DNA from 2 places in the Streptococcus sp. 116-D4 genome. Region 2 is predicted to be linked to the other one. Evidence: predicted binding sites of a transcription regulator. Region 2 holds the regulator's gene; the other holds the start of a gene.
The links. Region 2 encodes Rex, which represses fermentation and respiration genes when NADH is low (regulators of the CRP and FNR family bind a similar motif). Its sites were predicted from a motif close to TTGTGAANTANTTCACAA; they were not measured.

Region 1: adhE (bifunctional acetaldehyde-CoA/alcohol dehydrogenase) is a predicted target of Rex. The motif match lies at 1,632-1,649, and genes of this name have one in related genera.

What each region holds. Positions count from the first base shown of each region.
Region 1 covers NZ_AP021887.1:214,640-218,054, forward strand. The annotation lists gene tkt (transketolase) at 1-69, shown strand, start outside; gene yajC (preprotein translocase subunit YajC) at 198-497, shown strand; gene UKS_RS01110 (low molecular weight protein-tyrosine-phosphatase) at 544-987, shown strand; gene UKS_RS01115 (MORN repeat-containing protein) at 974-1,384, shown strand; gene adhE (bifunctional acetaldehyde-CoA/alcohol dehydrogenase) at 1,685-3,415, shown strand, end outside.
Region 2 covers NZ_AP021887.1:1,139,812-1,143,226, forward strand. The annotation lists gene UKS_RS05845 (ribose-phosphate diphosphokinase) at 1-73, shown strand, start outside; gene UKS_RS05850 (cysteine desulfurase family protein) at 83-1,198, shown strand; gene UKS_RS05855 (DUF1831 domain-containing protein) at 1,203-1,550, shown strand; gene UKS_RS05860 (DUF4649 family protein) at 1,558-1,767, shown strand; gene UKS_RS05865 (redox-sensing transcriptional repressor Rex) at 1,856-2,497, shown strand; gene UKS_RS05870 (gamma-glutamyl-gamma-aminobutyrate hydrolase family protein) at 2,515-3,204, shown strand; gene radC (RadC family protein) at 3,201-3,415, opposite strand, start outside.

The DNA.
Region 1 (3,415 bases), 930 kb from region 2:
CCAAAAGTATTGGCAGAGTACGGATTTACAGTTGAAAATCTAGTCAAAGTTGTTCAAAACTTGAAATAATCACAAAAATCAGAGTGAAAACTCTGATTTTTTATAACCATAAAAACAAGGCACAATCTTGTAAAAGTAGCTGAAATTTGATATAGTAGTCCTATGTAAAATACAAAGGAGAAAATACTATGGAAAATATTAGTCCAAATTTAACATTTGTGATCATGCTTGTAGGTATGTTTGCCTTGATGTTCTTTATGCAACGTTCTCAAAAGAAACAAGCACAAAAGCGTATGGAAAGTTTGAACAAGCTTCAAAAAGGCTATGAAGTGATCACAATCGGTGGACTCTACGGAACAGTGGATGAAGTAGATACTGAGAAGAGAACGATTGTTCTTGATGTAGATGGAGTTTACTTGACTTTTGAACTAGCAGCTATCAAGACCGTGTTACCGCTTAAAGAAACAGCTTCATTAGAAGGTGCAATTGAAAAATAAAACGGGATTACTAACTCCCGTTTTTCTATAAAAGAAAGGAAATGGGATGAAAAAACTAGTCTTTGTCTGTCTGGGAAATATTTGCCGTAGCCCTATGGCCGAGTTTGTTATGAAATCAATGACAGATAATTATGAAATCCAAAGTCGAGCGACGTCCTCTTGGGAACATGGCAATCCGATTCATAAGGGAACTCAAGGGATTTTTCAAGAGTATGAGATTCCTTATGAAAAAGGCAAAACATCGCTTCAGATTAGTAAGGAAGATTTTGAATCCTTTGATTATATTATCGGAATGGATGCTTCAAATGTTTCTGACTTACGTCAGATGTGTCCAGTAGGCTGTCAAGATAAGATATACTCATTTGCATCTGAAAGTGTTCCAGATCCTTGGTATACAGGAGATTTTGAGGAGACCTATCAGCGTGTTCAAGAGGGTTGTCAAGCTTGGTTAGAACGTTTAAAAAAGGAGAGTGAAGATGGAAAATCTTAAGAATTTTTACAAAAAGTATCTTGTCTATCTGACTCGTCCACTTTTAGAGACTCTAGCAGTAGTTGTCATTGTTTTTTGTGCTGTACTCGTCTTTTTTCTAAATATGCCCAGAAAAGGTGTTCTAAAGCTTGATAATGGAACGATTGTTTACGATGGCAGTCTTGTCCGTGGAAAAATGAATGGGCAAGGTACCATTACCTTCCAAAATGGAGACCAATATACAGGTGGTTTCAAAAATGGAGCATTCAATGGAAAAGGTACCTTTCAATCTAAAGAAGGCTGGACATACGAGGGTGATTTTGTAAATGGTCAGGCTGATGGAAAAGGAAAACTAACAACTGAACAAGAAGTCGTTTATGAAGGGACTTTTAAACAAGGCATTTTTCAACAAAAATAAAGCCTCCTTATCAAAGGAGGTATTGTTAGAAATAAAAAGTAAGCGCTTACTAGAAAATCTATCAATTTCCAAGTCCTTCTTCCAAACAAGTTTGTGAAATAAAAAATATTTGAAATAAATTTCACAAACTTTGAAGAAAAAGCCTGATAAGAAAAGAAAATGAAAAACATTTCACAAGGAACTAAAAATTCTTTGTGAAATGTTTATGAAACTGTTTACAAAGTTGAAATAATGCGTTATAATAAACTTGTGAAAAAATTAACAAAGGACTTGCAATCCTTGAAAGCTATGGAGGAAAATATGGCTGATAAAAAAACTGTGACACCAGAGGAAAAGAAACTTGCTGCTGAAAAGCATGTCGATGGTTTGGTGCAAAAAGCTCTCGTTGCCCTTGAAGAAATGCGTAAGTTGAACCAAGAGCAGGTTGACTACATCGTAGCAAAAGCTTCAGTGGCAGCTTTGGATGCCCACGGAGAATTGGCTTTACATGCCTTTGAAGAAACAGGGCGTGGTGTATTTGAGGATAAAGCAACTAAGAACTTGTTTGCTTGTGAGCACGTAGTAAACAACATGCGTCACACTAAAACAGTTGGCATTATCGAAGAAGACGATGTAACAGGTTTGACTCTCATCGCTGAACCGGTTGGTGTTGTTTGTGGTATCACTCCTACAACAAACCCAACTTCAACAGCAATCTTTAAAGCGTTGATTTCATTGAAGACACGTAATCCAATCGTCTTTGCCTTCCACCCATCAGCTCAAGAATCATCAGCTCACGCAGCTCAAATCGTTCGTGATGCTGCTATTAAAGCAGGAGCGCCTGAAAACTGTGTACAGTGGATCACTGAACCATCTATGGAAGCAACTAGTGCACTTATGAACCACGAAGGTGTTGCAACAATCCTTGCAACAGGTGGTAATGCCATGGTTAAAGCTGCATACTCATGTGGTAAACCAGCTCTTGGGGTAGGTGCCGGAAACGTTCCAGCTTATGTTGAAAAATCAGCTAACATCCGCCAAGCTGCACACGATATCGTCATGTCTAAATCATTTGACAATGGTATGGTCTGTGCCTCAGAGCAAGCGGTTATCATTGATAAAGAAATTTACGATGAATTTGTAGCAGAGTTCAAATCTTATCACACTTACTTTGTAAACAAAAAAGAAAAAGCCCTTCTAGAAGAATTCTGCTTCGGCGTGAAAGCAAATAGCAAAAACTGTGCTGGTGCAAAATTAAACGCTGACATCGTTGGTAAACCAGCAATTTGGATTGCAGAGCAAGCAGGATTTACAGTTCCAGAAGGAACAAACATTCTTGCTGCAGAATGTAAAGAAGTTGGCGAAAACGAGCCGTTGACTCGTGAAAAATTATCACCAGTTATCGCAGTTTTGAAATCTGAAAGTCGCGAAGACGGTATTGCAAAAGCTCGTCAAATGGTTGAATTTAACGGTCTTGGGCACTCAGCAGCTATCCATACAGCTGATGAAGAATTGACTAAAGAATTTGGTAAAGCTGTTAAAGCTATTCGTGTTATCTGTAACTCACCTTCTACTTTCGGTGGTATCGGGGATGTTTATAATGCCTTCTTGCCATCATTGACACTCGGATGTGGTTCTTACGGACGTAACTCAGTTGGGGATAACGTTAGCGCCATTAACCTCTTGAATATCAAAAAAGTCGGAAGACGGAGAAATAACATGCAATGGATGAAACTTCCTTCAAAAACATACTTTGAACGTGATTCAATTCAATACCTTCAAAAATGTCGTGACGTTGAGCGTGTCATGATCGTTACTGACCACGCTATGGTAGAGCTTGGCTTCCTTGATCGTATCATCGAACAACTTGACCTTCGTCGCAATAAGGTTGTTTACCAAATCTTTGCAGATGTAGAACCAGATCCAGATATCACTACAGTTGAACGTGGTACTGAGATTATGCGTTCCTTCAAACCAGATACAATCATTGCTCTTGGTGGTGGATCACCAATGGACGCTGCTAAAGTAATGTGGCTCTTCTACGAGCAACCA
Region 2 (3,415 bases):
TGGTGATGCCATCGTCCGTATCCACGAAAGAAAACCAGTCAGCCCACTCTTTGCCTACAACAAAAAGAAATAAGGTGATTCTTTGATTTATTTGGACAATGCTGCAACGACTCCCATGTCAGCAGTTGCTATTTTAGCTATGACCGAGGTTATGCAAGAAACCTATGGCAATCCTTCTAGTATTCATAGTCATGGCCGTCAAGCTGGAAAACTCTTGCGAGAAGCTCGTCAGGAGCTAGCTCAGTTACTGGGGACAAAACCTCAACATATTTTCTTCACTTCTGGTGGAACTGAAGGCAACAATACTGCTATCATTGGTTACTGTCTTCGTCATCAAGAACAAGGAAAACATATTATCACAACTGCCATTGAGCACCATGCCGTCCTTGAAACCATTGATTACTTGGTTCAACACTTTGGTTTTGAAGCAACCATTATCCAACCAGAAAATCAAGAAATCACAGCCCAACAAATTCAAGAGGCTTTACGTGACGATACGATTTTGGTTTCTACCATGTTTGCCAATAATGAGACAGGAAACCTACTGCCCATTGCTGAAATTGGCCAAATACTCAAGCAACACCCTGCTGCCTATCATGTCGATGCAGTTCAAGCTATTGGTAAAATCCCTATTCATCCAGAAGAATTGGGCATTGATTTTCTCACTGCTTCAGCCCATAAATTTCATGGTCCTAAGGGAATCGGATTTCTCTACGCATCTAGCATGGACTTTGATTCCTATCTCCATGGTGGAGACCAAGAACAGAAAAAACGTGCAGGAACCGAAAATTTAGCTGCCATCGTAGGCATGGTTGCAGCCCTAAAAGAGGACCTAGAACAACAAGAAGAACATTTCAACCATGTACAAAATCTAGAAACTGCCTTTCTGGCAGAGCTAGAGGGAGTTCAGTATTACTTGAATAGAGGCGACCACCATCTCCCTTATGTTCTCAATATTGGATTTCCTGGTCAGAAAAACGACCTCTTACTCCTTCGTCTAGATTTGGCTGGAATTTCAATCTCCACTGGCTCAGCCTGCACTGCAGGCATTGTCCAGTCTAGCCATGTTCTTGAAGCTATGTACGGAGCAAATTCAGAACGCTTGAAGGAATCCGTTCGGATCAGTTTGTCGCCACAAAATACTGTTGAAGACCTACAAACTCTCGCAAAAACCTTAAAAGAAATTATCGGAGGTTAGCCATATGGCATTTGAAAAAACCATTCAGTTAAAAAATTGTCCTTACGACTACACTCTTAGCCCATCTGTTAAAAAATTCACCCTTAAGGACAACACCTTTTTTGAGACTAAGATTGGTAACTATGAATTGACTCGCCTTTTGGAAAAAGTTCCGAACAGCGGTGAGGGATTCCAACTCAAAATCATTATTAACAAGGAACTTACAGGTGCTAAAATTAATATAACCGACAAGTTTGGACTACGTCTAGTTGATATTTTCAAATCAGAAGACCACCACATTCATCAGGAAAAATTCTACTTCCTCATGGATAGCTTGGTAGAACGTGGTATCTTTATAAAATCTGAAAGATAGGGCCCATATGTTTGAACTGACCTATAAAGACAGCTATCATATAGAGCGCACTCTCAAGTATGAAGACTATGAAGCTCTCATGCTGGCTCTGTCAGGATGTGTGACTCTGCCAGATACACTTTATGTAACTTCTCTGACTTTTAAGGGGCAGGAAGTTTACCAAGGACTGGTCGGAGACCTCTACCGTTTTCTATCACATGCAGATTTTTTACATTAAAACTAAGATTTTTCTTAGTTTTTTCTTGTTTTTGTTGATTTTTTCACAATGTTTCTATAAAATAGAAGAATAGAAAGGTTGTGATTTTGTGAAAGATAAACAGTCTGCTATTCCAAAAGCTACAGCGAAAAGACTCTCTCTCTACTATCGAATATTTAAGAGATTCCATGCAGAAAAGATTGAACGTGCCAACTCTAAGCAAATTGCAGAAGCTATCGGTATTGATTCAGCGACCGTACGTCGTGATTTTTCCTATTTTGGTGAACTAGGTCGGCGTGGTTTCGGCTACGATGTCAAAAAACTGATGACATTTTTTGCCGATTTGCTCAATGATAACTCCATTACCAATGTCATGCTAGTGGGGATTGGTAATATAGGCCATGCCCTTCTCCACTACCGCTTCCACGAGCGTAACAAGATGAAGATTATTATGGCATTTGATCTAGATGACCACCCTGAAGTCGGTACCCAAACTCCTGATGGTATTCCCATTTACGGGATTTCTCAAATCAAGGAAAAAATCAAGAATGCCGATGTCAAGACTGCGATCTTAACGGTTCCCAGCGTCAAGTCACAAGAGGTTGCTAATCTCTTGGTGGATGCTGGCGTGAAAGGAATTCTCAGTTTTTCACCAGTCCATCTGCATTTACCAAAAGACGTGGTCGTTCAATATGTCGATTTGACAAGTGAACTCCAAACCCTCCTCTACTTCATGCGAAAAAAGGATTAGAAAGCGAACATCATTTTATGAAAAAACCAGTTATTGGGATTACAGGAAACGAAAAAACTCATCCAGTTGATGATATCATGTTGAGCTACGCAGCAAAAGGCTTTGTTGAAGGTGTGAAAGACGCTGGAGGGATTCCCATCATCCTACCGATTGGTGATCAAGAAATGGCTAGCCACTATATCAGTATAATTGACAAGCTCATCTTGACAGGTGGGCAAAATGTTGATCCAAAATTCTATGGTGAACCGAAAGCCATTGATAGTGATGACTACCACCTTCAAAGAGATATCTTCGAACTGGCCCTCATCAAAGAAGCTATTAACCAGAAAAAGCCTATTTTCTCCGTCTGCCGTGGCACACAACTCTTTAACGTTGCCATGGGTGGAACTTTGTACCAAGATATCGAAGACCACTGGCAGGATTGTTCGGCTGAGTACACAAGCCAGCGCTTGGTAACAGAACCTGATACAGTTCTTCGAGAAATCTATGGAGAAATTTCCCATATTAACTCTTTCCACCATCAGAGTATCAAGGACTTAGCACCAAATTTAAAAATTGCGGCTCATGATCCTCAAGATGGTATCATTGAAGCTGTCATGAGTACAGATGATACTGCCTTTCTCGGTGTCCAATGGCACCCAGAATTACTATTTGAAAATCGCCCCAAAGATAAAAACCTCTTTGACTATGTCGTTAATGAACTTTAGATTAAATCTGTCTTTTCACGATAACTAAAGTAACTGGAGTGAGAGACAATCAAATGGTCCAAGAGGACAATACCCATCAGTTCGCAGGCTTCTTTTACAAGTTTAGTCACATGATCATCATTTCGGCTAGGGGCTACTGCTCCTGAAGGGTGATTGTGGACCAAGATGAGTGAAGTCGCCATATGCTTGACGGCATAGTGAAGAATCTCTC